One region of the Streptomyces sp. 1331.2 genome, then DNA from elsewhere that is predicted to be linked to it. Evidence: riboswitches for the same ligand, from Rfam matches in the RefSeq annotation. Region 1 holds a riboswitch; each other region holds the start of a gene.
What was found. Region 1 has a riboswitch for cyclic di-AMP ahead of CRP52_RS40465 (LysM peptidoglycan-binding domain-containing protein). Riboswitches for the same ligand answer to the same signal wherever they lie in the genome.

Region 1 (3,188 bases):
CCGTACCCCGCCTACGCCTGGCTGCGCGAGCACGCCCCGGTGCACCGGACGACGCTGCCGAGCGGGGTGGAGGCCTGGCTGGTGACCAGGTACGCGGATGCCCGGCAGGCGCTCGCGGACGGCCGGCTGTCGAAGAACCCGGCGCACCACAGCGAGCAGGCGCACCGCACCGGCCGGGTGGGCATCCCGGGGGAGCGGCAGGCGGACCTGATGACCCACCTGTTGAACATCGACCCGCCGGACCACACCCGGCTGCGCCGGCTGGTGTCGAAGGCGTTCACCCCGCGCCGGGTGGCCGAGTTCGAGCCGCGGGTGCAGCAGCTCACGGACCGGCTGATCGACGGCTTCGCGCAGCGCGGTTCGGCGGACCTGATCCACGAGTTCGCGTTCCCGCTCCCCATCTACGCGATCTGCGACATGTTGGGCGTGCCGGCGGAGGACCAGGACGACTTCCGCGACTGGGCCGGGATGATGATCCGGCACGGCGGCGGTCAACGCGGTGGCGTGGGGCGGGCGGTGAAGCGGATGCGGGCGTACCTGCTGGAGCTGATCCACCGCAAGCGCGCGGACCTCGGGGACGACCTGATCTCGGGCCTGATCCGGGCGAGCGACCACGGCGAGCACCTGACGGAGAACGAGGCCGCGGCGATGGCCTTCATCCTGCTCTTCGCCGGCTTCGAGACGACGGTGAACCTGATCGGGAACGGGACGTACGCGCTGCTGCGCAACCCGGAGCAGCGCCGCCTGCTGCAGGAGTCGGTGGCGCGCGGCGAGCGGGGGCTGCTGGACACCGGGATCGAGGAACTCCTGCGCTACGACGGGCCGGTGGAGCTGGCGACCTGGCGGTTCGCGACGCGGCCGTTGGCCATCGGCGGGGTGGACATCCCGGTGGGCGATCCGGTGCTGGTGGTGTTGGCGGCGGCGGACCGCGATCCGGCCCGGTTCGCGGACGAGAACACCCTGGACCTGGCCCGAACGGACAATCCCCATCTGGGGTTCGGGCACGGCATCCACTACTGCATCGGCGCCCCGCTGGCCCGTTTGGAGGGGCGTGCCGCGCTGGCCACGCTGCTTTCCCGGTTGCCCGATCTGCGGCTCGCGGAGAGTCCGGAGAATCTGCGCTGGCGGGGTGGTCTGATCATGCGTGGGCTGCGGGAACTTCCGGTCGAATTCACGCCGGAGAGCCGGTCCCCGCACGCGCCGCCGGCGGCCTCGACACGCTGACGCGGTGTCGCCGACGGGCCCTCGACGGCGGTATGAACGCCCATCAAACCGGACATAGCGACGCCGTTGGTAGGCGATCGGCCACGCGCCGTAATTTCTGTGTGATATCTGCGATATGAGCTTGTGATCGGTCTGATGTTCTGTCTACTCTCCCTGGAGTTCGCAGCTGCGGACCTCGTGCGCGGAACGCCGAATCCTGCCCGCCGCGTCACGGGAAACCGACCAGAACCCTGGGCAGGGGCGGGGGAACCAGGTTTGTTGCCGTCCTCCCACGGCTTGGGGTGAAGCCGCCCGAGCGGAATCTTTTCCGCACACGGCGGCCGGGCCACCTCCCGGTCCGAACCCGACAGCTCACCTCGCAGGCGTGCGGAGAGGGACCTCTTCATGCTGCTCGTTGGAACTGGCCGTCACCGTCGTCGTACCCAGGCCGAGAAGGCCATCGCCGTCGCCGGTGTGGCCGGCGTCGGACTCGCACTGCCGCTCCTCACCGCCACCGGCGCCTCCGCCGCCCCGGCCTCCACCTGGGACTCCGTCGCCCAGTGCGAGAGCGGCGGCAACTGGAGCATCAACACCGGCAACGGCTTCTACGGCGGCCTGCAGTTCACCTCCGGCACCTGGAAGGCGTACGGCGGCACCGCGTACGCGCCGCAGGCCAACCAGGCCAGCAAGGGTCAGCAGATCGCCGTCGCCGAGAAGGTGCTCGCCTCGCAGGGCCCGGGCGCCTGGCCGGTCTGCTCGCAGAAGGCCGGTCTGACCAAGGGCGGCGCCCCGGCCTCGGTGGACACCTCCGCGGACGCCAAGCCGCAGTCCGCCGCCAAGCAGCAGACCCCCCAGCAGACCGCCAAACCGCAGGCCGCGAAGCCCGCCGCCAAGTCGGCCCAGAAGCCGGTGCAGCAGTACACGCCGAAGCACGCCGCCCCCCAGCAGGCCGAGAAGCCCGTCGAGCAGTCGGCGCCGCAGTACACGCCGAAGCACGCCGCTCCCCAGCAGGCCGCGCCGGCGTCCGGCCACGACTACACCGTCCGCTCCGGCGACACGCTGTCGACGATCGCCGCCGCCCAGGGCGTGTCCGGCGGCTGGCAGGAGCTGTACGCGCAGAACCACGCCACCGTCGGCGGCGACCCGGACCTGATCCTGCCCGGCCAGGTGCTGCACCTCGGCTGAGCCGAGCCGCCCGGGCCGACCCGCCCGGGCCGTCCCCCGGCGCGACGCGCGGAGGGAGCCGGTACGTCCGGCCCCCTCCGTCCGCGTTCGTCGGCCTCGTCCGCCCCGGTGCGACGAAGCTGGGACAAGCAGGTGAACTACCGGTGCGTAGCGGGGCCACACGCTGAGACGGAACCGAGGCCGACGTGGCCCCGGGAGCCCGGGCGGCTAGGCTCTGGTCCGTAACGACTCCGCAATCGTCCCGCCGACAGCACCAGCGTCAGCCGGACCTGCTTCCGCAAGGAGATGCCTCGTGCCGTCCATCGATGTCGTCGTAGCCCGTGAGATCCTCGACTCGCGCGGCAACCCCACGGTCGAGGTCGAGGTCGGCCTCGACGACGGCAGCACGGGTCGTGCCGCTGTCCCGTCGGGTGCCTCCACCGGTGCCTTCGAGGCGCTGGAGCTGCGCGACGGTGACAAGAACCGCTACTTCGGCAAGGGCGTCGAGAAGGCCGTCCTGGCCGTCATCGAGCAGATCGGCCCGGAGCTGGTCGGCTACGACGCCACCGAGCAGCGCCTGATCGACCAGGCCATGCTCGACCTGGACGCCACCCCGGACAAGTCCTCGCTCGGCGCCAACGCCATCCTGGGCGTCTCGCTGGCCGTCGCGCACGCCGCCTCCGAGGCCAGCGACCTGCCGCTGTTCCGCTACCTGGGCGGCCCGAACGCGCACGTCCTGCCGGTCCCGATGATGAACATCCTCAACGGCGGCTCGCACGCGGACTCCAACGTCGACATCCAGGAGTTCATGATCGCCCCGA
Region 2 (3,188 bases), 2.5 Mb from region 1:
ACGGTGTGCGCTTCCGGTGAAGTCAGTGTGGGAAACGGACTTCACGCCTTTGGGGGAGTGGCAAATCGGTTAGATCTTCACTAGGGTCTGGCGTCAAACCTATTTTCCGGAATCTCGTCCGATCGGGTGAGTCCGATGGAAGAAGGAGCCGGGCCCTTGGCCTCCCACCGCCGTCCCAAGCAGCCGAGCCGCGCGCGAGTCTCCGTGCTCACTGCTGCGGCTGCGACCGCGGTCGCGCTCTCCGCCCAGGTGGCCGCGCACGCCGCGCCGCAGCCGAACACGACGGACGTCAAGGCGCAGATCGACCAGCTCCAGCAGGAGCAGGAGCAGGCGGCGGAGAAGTACAACGGCGCCAAGGAGCGGGCCGACCAGCTGCGCAAGCAGGCCGACCAGCTGCAGGACCAGGTGGCCCGCAGCCAGGAGCAGATGACCCAGCTGCAGGGCGGCCTGGCCGAGGTGGCGGGCGAGCAGTACCGCACCGGCGGCATCGACCCGTCCGTCCAGCTGATGCTCTCCTCCGACCCGTCCGGCTACCTGGAGAAGGCCTCCACCGTCCAGCAGGCCAGCACCACCCAGGCCGAGGCGCTCAAGGGGCTGTTGGAGCAGCAGCGCCGGCTGGACCAGGAGAAGGCCGAGGCGGCCGCGGTGCTGGCCTCGCTGGACTCCACCACCAAGGACCTGAACCAGGCCAAGTCGGACGTCAACACCAAGCTGAAGGCCGCCCAGGACCTGCTGAACTCGCTCAGCTCCGCCGAGCGCGCGGCGCTGAAGGCGCAGCAGGCGCAGGACGACCGCGCCTCGCGCGGCAGCGACCGGGTCGACCTCAGCAGCCTGCCGCCGGCCAGCGGTTACGCGGCCGTCGCGGTGTCCAAGGCGATGAGCAAGCAGGGCTCCGCGTACGTGTGGGGCGCCACCGGGTCCACCACCTTCGACTGCTCGGGCCTGATGGTCTGGGCGTACGGGCAGGCCGGCGTCTCGCTGCCGCGCACCTCGCAGGAGCAGGGCCACTACGGCACCGCCGTGCCCGGGCTGGCCGCGGCGCAGCCGGGCGACCTGGTCGTCTACGGCGGCGACATGCACCACGTCGGGATGTACATCGGCAACGGCATGGTGGTCCACGCGCCGCACACCGGTGACGTGGTGAAGGTGATGAAGGCCGACGCGATGCCGATCAACACGATCCGCCGGGTCTGACGGCCCGACACGCCGAAGGGGCCCGGGTTTCGGCCCTGTGATCCGCGCCACCTCCGGTCGGGGGTGGCGCGCGGCTTTCCGTCGTTTTGCGACCGACTGGTGAGACCTGATCAGCCTTGCGTACGGCAGCGATCACCATCGGTCATTTTCACAAGAGAACTTGGGTAATCTTCCGTCTTTTTTCTGACAAGGATTTGAACCGATCACGGTTCAGTTACTAGGGTCGTGCCCCGAACCACCGCACTGTCGATCACCCAGCCCGGGTGGCGGCGGTGGTTACCGCCGAGTTCGCGAGGCAGCGGGGCAGGTCGAAGCGACTGCCCGACAGGGGAGCCCAGTGGTCGGGGGCGCTGCGGAGCGGAGCCGGGGAACCACGTTCCTCCGGGGTGAATCGGCGCCAGGTCGGCCGGTAGAACGGCCGTGAGGCGTCGTAGGGCATGCTTCCGGCCCGAACCCGTCAGCTCACCCGGTAGGCGGACGCAGGAAGAAGGAGTCCGCCTTCGTGGCGTCCCATCGTCGTCCCAAGCCAGCAGGCCGTGCCCGGGTCTCGATCCTGACCGGTGTCGCCGCCGCAGCCGTCGCCCTCTCCGCGCAGTCCGGCGCGCACGCCGACCCGCAGCCGACCAAGGACCAGGTCAAGGAGCAGGTCGACCAGCTCAACGAGCAGGCCGAGGTGGCGACCGAGCAGTACAACGCCGCCCAGGAGAAGCAGCAGACGCTGGAGAAGCAGGTCTCCGGTCTGCAGGACCAGGTGGCCCGCCAGCAGGCCCAGGTGACCGATCTGCAGGGCGGCCTCGCCGAGATCGCCGGGGAGCAGTACCGCAACGGCGGCATATCCCCGACCGTCCAGCTGATGTTCTCCTCCAGCCCGGACAACTTCCTCAACCAGGCCGGTGCGCTGAACCAGGCCGGTGACACCCAGAGGAATCAGCTGAAGCAGCTCCAGGAGCAGCAGCGCAAGCTGGACCAGGACCGCACCGAGGCCCAGGGCAAGCTCGCCGAGCTGGAGTCCACCACCCAGCAGCTGAAGGCCTCCAAGGACGAGGTCCAGAAGAAGCTGAACGCCGCCCAGGCCCTGCTCAACACCCTCACCGACCAGGAGCGCGCGGCGCTGAAGGCGGCCGAGGACAAGGCCGCCGCGGACGCCAAGGCCCAGGCCGACGCCGCCAAGGCCCAGCAGCAGGCCGCGGACCGCGCCTCGCGCGACAACAGCCGCGGCGACATCGCCACGAGCCCGGCCTCGCCGGTCGTCAAGCCGGCCGCGCCCGGCAGCTCCCGCGGTGCCGCTGCACTGTCCGTCGCCGCCTCGAAGATCGGCAGCCCGTACGTCTACGGCGCCGTGGGCCCGGGCTCCTTCGACTGCTCCGGTCTGATGGTCTGGTCGTTCAACCAGGTCGGCGTCTCGCTGCCGCGCACCTCGCAGGAGCAGGCCAACGCCGGCACCCGGATCGGCACCGACCTGTCCCAGGCCCAGCCCGGCGACCTGCTGATCTTCTACAGCGACGCCCACCACGTCGGCATCTACGCGGGCAACGGCCAGGTGCTGCACGCGCCCAAGCCGGGTGCCAGCGTCCGCTACGAGGCCGTCACCAACATGCCGCTGACCTCCATCGTGCGGGTCTGACTCCCGCCCGACGCCGCCAGGCCCGGTCTTCCGTCAGGGAAGGCCGGGCCTGCGGCTTTGTCCGCGGTTCGGGCCGATGTCCGATTACGGGTCAAATATTCGGGTCGGGAGGGGTTTGGACTCGCTTGCCCGGACTCGCTAACGTCTGCCACCGGACTCCCGCTCGACGGCCGCCCGCAGTGCGGCGGCGGGGCCGAACCGCAGGATTGGAGCTGCTGCCGCCATGCCCGTGCACCGCCGTTCCCAACTGCTCGCCCGTGCGCTGGTGCTGACGGCGGCCGCCACCACCGCGCTGGGTGTCGCGACCAGCGGCAGCGCCCAGGCCGCCCCCGGCACCCCGGACCCGGCCGACCGCAAGGACGTCAAGGCG
Region 3 (3,188 bases), 2.0 Mb from region 1:
GCGCCAGCGGGGGCTGTCGGTGCCGCAGGACGTCTCGGTGGTCGGCTTCGACGACTCGCCGCTGATCGCCTTCACCGAGCCGCCGTTGACCACGATCCGGCAGCCGGTCGAGGCGATGGCCACGGCGGCGGTGGATGCGCTGCTGGAGGAGGTCGGCGGGAACGCCGCCCAGCGCGGCGAGTTCATGTTCCAGCCGGAGCTGGTGATGCGCGGGTCCACCGGGGCCTGCGCGCGCTGAGCCGCCGGTCGGGAGGTCCGGTCGGAGGCGGGTGTGCGGCCTGCCGACGACCGGGGGCAGGGCCCAAGTGAAGGGCCCCGGAGGGCAGTTGCGCTCCGGGGCCCTTCGGCGTGCGTCGGTTCAGCCCTCCTGGGCGGTCAGGCGGTCGGCGGTGAGGCGGTGGCCGTCGGCGGCTTCGCCGGTACGGCTCTCGGTGCGGCGGCCGCGGGCCAGGTAGTCCCGCAGGATCAGCTCGACGGCGTCCTGCGGGCTCTTGGTGCCGGAGAGCATCATCGCGTCGATCGCTAGGTTCGCGTCGAGCGTGACGGTGACCTGGGCCATGTGACTCCTCCTCGGGTGCGAAGCAGCAGCATGCCCGCTGGGAGCCGGGTTTGACCACGGGATACGCCGGAACCCCCGGGGAGAGTGGTCGGACTCTCCCCGGGGGTGTGGGCGGTCGGCGCTCAGCGGTCGGCGGTCGGCGGTCAGCCGTCAGCCGCTCACCGTCCTCAGACGCGGCCGGCGAAGTCCGGCGCCCAGTTGGCGATGGTCTGCTCGCGGACGCCCGCGCTCGGGTTGGCGGCCTCGACGTACTTGCCGCCGCCGACGTAGATGGCGACGTGGTAGACGCCCGAGTCCTGGCCGTTGTTGGACCAGAACAGCAGGTCGCCCGGCTGCAGGCTGTCCAGCGAGACGTGGGTGCTGGCAGCGGCCTGGTCGGCGGCGACGCGCGGGATGGAGACGCCCGCGGCGCGCAGCGCGGCCTGGGTCAGGCCGGAGCAGTCCCAGCCGCCGTTACCGGTGCCGCCGTAGACGTAGGCCTGGCCGACCTTGGACTCGGCGAAGGAGACCGCGGCGGCCATGCTGCCGGTGGCGGTCTGCGCCGGGGCGGCCGGCTTGGCGGCCGGGGTCTGGGTCTGCGCGGCCGGCTTGGCGTTCACGGAACCGCCGTTCGCGGACTGACCCGACTTCTGCGAGCGGTTGAACCAGCTGAACTCCGAACCGGAGGTGGCCGAGGAGGACTGGTCGGCCGAGGCCGACGGCTGGGCCTGGCCACGGTCGCCGAAGGACAGGTGCTGGCCCGGGTAGATGGTGTCCGGGCCGTCGGCCAGGGTGGCGCGGTTGAGCTCGTAGAGCCGCTGCCAGCCGCCCTGGACGTTGTGCTTGTCGGCGATCGAGGACAGCCAGTCGCCCGCGACCACGGTGTAGTCGTCGCTCTGGGCCTGCTGCTGGTGCTTCTGGGCCCAGTTGCCGGCGGCGGAGTCCGTGGTGGCCTGGGCGTCGTCCTGGGCGGGCGCGGCCGGCTTGGCGGGCTTCGCGGCCGGGGCCTGGGTCGGCTTCGCGGCCGGAGCGGCCGGAGCGGCCGGAGCGGCCGGCTTGGCGGCGGCCGAGGTGTCGACGGCGGCCGGGGCGCCGCCCTTGGTCAGGCCGGCCTGGACCGAGCAGACGGGCCAGGCGCCCGGGCCCTGCGAGGCGAGGACCTTCTCGGCGACGGCGATCTGCTGGTCCTTGGTGGCCTGGTTGGCCTGCGGGGCGTACGCGGTGCCGCCGAAGGCCGCCCAGGTGCTGGAGGTGAACTGGAGGCCGCCGTAGAAGCCGTTGCCGGTGTTGATGCTCCAGTTGCCGCTGCTCTCGCACTGGGCGACCTTGTCCCAGGTGGCGACGGAGGCGGCGGAGGCGTTGCCCGACACGAGGCAGGGGACGGTGAGGCCGACGCCCGCGACGCCGATGGCGGCGATCACGCGGCGGGTGCGGCCGGACAGACGGGTGCCGTTGGTGGGAAGCATGAAGACGCAGTCCTCTCCCACGCCTGCGAGGTGAGCTGTCGGATTCGGGCTGGAGTTGCCCGGCCGCGCATGCGCGGCTTCACCCCTAGCCCTGGACCGTTCCGGAGAGCGGTCCGGGGCGACTTACCTGTGGGTCCCCCGCTCCTGCCGTGGTGCGTTTTCGCGCTACCAGACACCCGACGGCAGGACTCGGCGTTGCGGATGAACTGGGTCCGTGTGGTCACGAACGGGGAGCACGTTAAGCAGACTTAAGTTCAAACTGCAAACACCTGTGACCCTCATCACGGTTTAGCGGGAATCACCAAAACGACGGGATTTCATGATCGGAAATGATCGTTTTTCGGCAATATCGTTGCGGATATGCACAACTGTCTCCGCCTCAGGAAGAGTGTGACGGCGCGTCGAAGCGCGGAACGGCGCATGCGTCGAGCCGGGGGAGGGGAGGTGATTCGAGCGCCTGAGGGGCCGCAGAGCAATTACCTGCAAATGACACCAGATCGGACATTCCTCTTTATTGCCTTCTTAACTCCCGTACGGAACAAGGGGAGCAAAGCGAAGGGCCCGGAACGGAAGCCGCTCCAGGCCCTTCGTGCGCACCGGCGGGCGCGCGGTGTCCATTACCGCTCGAACGACTCCCGGCCGGCCGCGTGGGCGCCGCGAGCGCCCTCCACGGTGCCCTCGGCCTCGGCGGCGGCCGCGGCCTCAGCCTCGGCCCGCGCGAGCTCCTCCGCGGACGGCACGGGCAGCGCGGCCAGGTAGGTGGAGGCGATCAGCTGGCCGACGGCCGGGTACGCGCCCAGCGGCGCGGCCGACGGGCAGCCGGTCTCCTCGGCGGCCGTGGCGAGCAGCTCGGAGTCGGCCTCCGGTCCGATCACCAGGGGGGCCAGCGCGGGGCGCTGCGAGCCGGTCTCCTTGAGGTGGTCGACGGCCGCGGCCACCGAGCCGGGCACGTCGAGGGCCGCGGCCACGACCGGGACGGCCAGCCGGGCCGCCAGCAGCACGCCGGTGATGCCGGCCGCGGCGGCGGCGTCCTCGCCGCCGGCGGTGGTCAGGACCACGCCGTCCGCGGCGGTCGCGATGGCGAACAGCCGGGCCCGGTCGGCGCGGGCCAGCCCGGCCTCGGAGAGCCGCACGTGGACGGCCTCGGCGAGCAGCGGGTGCGGGCCCAGCGCGTCGGTGACCTG
Region 4 (3,188 bases), 1.8 Mb from region 1:
GATCCACAACAAGGCGGACGCCTCCGGCCGCCTGCTGGTGGAGACGATCGGCCACGCCTCGGTCAAGGGTGGCGGCGCGATGGGCCGCGAGCCGGGCCAGTCCGGTGAGATCCGCAAGGTCCGGATCGACGGCGCGGTCAGCCGGCTGTCCACCGAGGGCTACGTCTACCTGCCCCCGCAGTACTTCCAGCCGGAGTACGCACAGAAGCAGTTCCCGGCCGTGATCGTGAGCACCGGATTCCCAGGAATCGCCGAGAACCTGATCACCCGCTTCAACTACCCCGGCGCGGCGCTCAAGCTGCTGCAGGAGGGCCGGATGCAGCCGACCGTCATGGTCCTGGTGCGTCCCTCGCCCGCCCTGCCGCAGGACACCGAGTGCGAGGACATCCCCAACGGCCCGCAGTCGGACACGTACTTCACCAAGGACGTGCCCTCGGCGATCCAGGCCAGCTTCCGGGTCTCGTCCGATCCGCAGGCCTGGGCCTTCATGGGCAACTCGACGGGCGGCTACTGCGCGCTCAAGCTGGCCATGCGCCACCCGGACGTCTTCCCGACCGCCGTCGCCCTCTCCGCCTACTACGACGCCGCCGACGACCCGACCACCGGCGACCTGTTCGGCGGCAGCAAGCAGCGCCGCGACGAGGCCAACCTGATGTGGCGGCTGAAGAACCTGCCGCAGCCGAAGGTGTCCGTGCTGCTGGCCGGCACGAAGAAGGGCGACGGCAGCTACCGCCAGGAGACCGAGGCCTTCGTCGACGCGGTGCAGAGCCCGATGAAGGTCTCGTACAGCATGCTGGAGAACGGCGGCCACAACTTCGAGACGTGGAGCGCGCTGCTGCCGTCCTCGCTGGAGTGGCTCTCCCAGCACCTCAAGGTGCCGAACCAGACCGTCTGAGCGTCCTCGGGCCGTTTCAGGCTCAGGCCACCTGCTCCAGCGTCCCGGCGTGCAGCTCGCCGACCCGGCCGCCCTCGCCCTCGAAGGTCCAGAAGGCGCGCACCGTCAGCTTGTCGAGGTCCATCACATGGCTGACGGTGATCCCGCTCTGCTCCGTCCAGCTGACGAAGTAGACCTTCGGCGCGACCTCGGCGACGTGCAGCCGTACGTCCTCCCACTGGCCCGCGGACTCGCCGAGGCCCTCCCAGCGCAGCCGGGTGCCGTCGGCCGAGTAGGTGTTGCGGAAGGCCGCGCCGTTGTCGGCCCGGAAGAGGTAGGTGCGGCCGGCGAAGGCGGGCAGGGACGCGGTCATGGTGGGGCGGCTCCTCGTTTCCGGGTTCGGTGCTCTTGTGCACTGCGGAAGATCTCCGGCCTCCAATTTATCCGACCGGGTGCACTCGGTCAGATCTTTGCCACGGTACGGTCCGCCACCGCCGCGTCCGGCCGACACCCCCGGCGGCCTCGACGAGACCACCGGCGCCGCGCCCCGGCCGCGGGACTTGATCAACTCGCCCGCCACACAGTGTCGTTGATCGACACCACTGTGAGCTGCACGACAACCGGCCCGAGGGAGTTGTCCGTTCACGTACGGCCTGCCTAGCCTGCAACGGTCGTCCGCCCACGCGGACCCCGCCGCCGGGACGCCGAGTCCTGTCCACCCGCCGGCGGGTCACCGAGCACCGGAGCGGACAGGAGCGGGGGAACCAAGGTCGGCGCCCGGTCCGTGCGTTCCTCGTACGGCCGTGGCTAGGGGTGAAGCCGCTCCACAGACGGCCGGGCCAACTGCAGCCCGAACCCGACAGCTAACCTCGCAGGCGTCGCAGAGGTCACCCCATGCCCCAGCCTGCCGCTGCCCGGCGTCGTGCGCCGCGCCACGCCCGCCCCTCCCACCGCGGCCGCAACGCCGCCCTCGCCGCGACCGGCGCGCTCGCCATCGGTGGCTCCGGCCTGTTCGGACTGCCGTCCGTCACCGGCGCCCAGGCGGCCACCGCGCCGACCGTCACCCAGGACCGCCTCGGCCCCGCCACCATGGTCGCGGGCCAGGCCACCACCGCCTCGCTCGGTCTGCACTCCTCGGCGTGCTTCACCGCGAAGACCGTGGGCGTGGGTGTGCGCGACGCGCGCGGCACCAACCTGGACTTCCCCGGCAACGCCTCCAACGTGCAGATCTGCCCGAGCGGGGTGAACTTCACCAGCGGTGCGCGCACCCTGCCCGCCGGGACGTACAGCCAGTTCGGCTTCTGGCAGGACCTCGGCGGCGCCTGGCACAACCTGCCGGCGCAGCAGCTGGTGGTCTCGGCCTCCGGGACGGCCACGCCGACCCCGTCCCCGACGGCCACGCCGACCAGCACGCCGACCGCCACCCCCAGCGCCACGTCGACCCCGAGCGCGACGCCGACCCCGAGCGCGACGCCGACCCCGAGCGCCACGGCTGCCCCGACCACCCCGGCGCCGTCCTCCCCGGTCGCCGGCAAGTCGCTGACCTGGTCCGACGAGTTCACCAGCCCGATCAGCTGGGGCCAGCGCTGGGTCGGCGACAAGAGCACCGCGTACAAGTACGGCAACCACAACCCGGACGACAACAAGCTGGACTGGCTGAACAAGAACAACGTCAGCGTCGCCAACGGGGTCGCCACCTTCACCGCCACCTCCGGCGGCCCGGCCCTGGAGAACGGCAAGCAGTCCTGGAACACCGGATTCCTGACCACCGAGGGCTCCAGCGAGGGCTTCCAGGTCAAGACCGGCGACTACGCCGAGACCCGGGTCAAGCTGCCCGCCGGCAGCGGCGCCTGGCCGGCCCTGTGGACCTGGAAGAACGGCAACGGGGAGATCGACTCCTTCGAGTACCACCCCGACAACCCGAACCTGCTGGAGCTGACCAACCACGTCAACCCCGGCAACCCGAAGTACTACACCGACGCGAGCGCCATCGCGAAGGACCAGTGGGTGACCATCGGTACCTACTACGGCGCCACCTCGGTGGACTGGTACGTCAACGGCGTCAAGGTCTTCTCGGACGGCAAGGGCGTCGGCGCCACCTGGTCGGCGTACCTGATCCTCAACCTCTCGGTGTGCGCGGGGCAGTACCACCCGGCTCCGCAGGGGACCGCCCCGATCACCATGGCCGCCGACTACGTCCGCGTCTACCGCTGACCGAACGCGGTCCGGCAAGCCCCCGGGCCCTCGTGGCCCGGGGCCCAGCCGCTCTCAGGAACCGGCAGTCGGCTCGACGACCCTGACGTCGAACGGCTGC

Region 2: linked by a shared signal. The riboswitch ahead of CRP52_RS23765 (C40 family peptidase) and the one ahead of CRP52_RS40465 (LysM peptidoglycan-binding domain-containing protein) in region 1 are both predicted to bind cyclic di-AMP.
Region 3: linked by a shared signal. The riboswitch ahead of CRP52_RS40355 (transglycosylase family protein) and the one ahead of CRP52_RS40465 (LysM peptidoglycan-binding domain-containing protein) in region 1 are both predicted to bind cyclic di-AMP.
Region 4: linked by a shared signal. The riboswitch ahead of CRP52_RS05225 (glycoside hydrolase family 16 protein) and the one ahead of CRP52_RS40465 (LysM peptidoglycan-binding domain-containing protein) in region 1 are both predicted to bind cyclic di-AMP.

The regions. Positions count from the first base shown of each region.
Region 1 is NZ_OBMJ01000001.1:2,982,493-2,985,680, reverse strand. It holds gene CRP52_RS12555 (cytochrome P450 family protein) at 1-1,224, shown strand, start outside; cyclic di-AMP (ydaO/yuaA leader) riboswitch at 1,435-1,603, shown strand; gene CRP52_RS40465 (LysM peptidoglycan-binding domain-containing protein) at 1,609-2,388, shown strand; gene eno (phosphopyruvate hydratase) at 2,681-3,188, shown strand, end outside.
Region 2 is NZ_OBMJ01000001.1:5,523,401-5,526,588, forward strand. It holds gene CRP52_RS23760 (C40 family peptidase) at 157-1,194, shown strand; cyclic di-AMP (ydaO/yuaA leader) riboswitch at 1,533-1,686, shown strand; gene CRP52_RS23765 (C40 family peptidase) at 1,697-2,818, shown strand; gene CRP52_RS23770 (C40 family peptidase) at 3,042-3,188, shown strand, end outside.
Region 3 is NZ_OBMJ01000001.1:1,020,498-1,023,685, reverse strand. It holds gene CRP52_RS04415 (LacI family DNA-binding transcriptional regulator) at 1-238, shown strand, start outside; gene CRP52_RS04410 (hypothetical protein) at 359-559, opposite strand; gene CRP52_RS40355 (transglycosylase family protein) at 727-2,004, opposite strand; cyclic di-AMP (ydaO/yuaA leader) riboswitch at 2,012-2,179, opposite strand; gene CRP52_RS04400 (hypothetical protein) at 2,622-3,188, opposite strand, start outside.
Region 4 is NZ_OBMJ01000001.1:1,219,957-1,223,144, reverse strand. It holds gene CRP52_RS05235 (alpha/beta hydrolase) at 1-895, shown strand, start outside; gene CRP52_RS05230 (MoaF-related domain-containing protein) at 918-1,247, opposite strand; cyclic di-AMP (ydaO/yuaA leader) riboswitch at 1,603-1,767, shown strand; gene CRP52_RS05225 (glycoside hydrolase family 16 protein) at 1,769-3,088, shown strand; gene CRP52_RS05220 (hypothetical protein) at 3,143-3,188, opposite strand, start outside.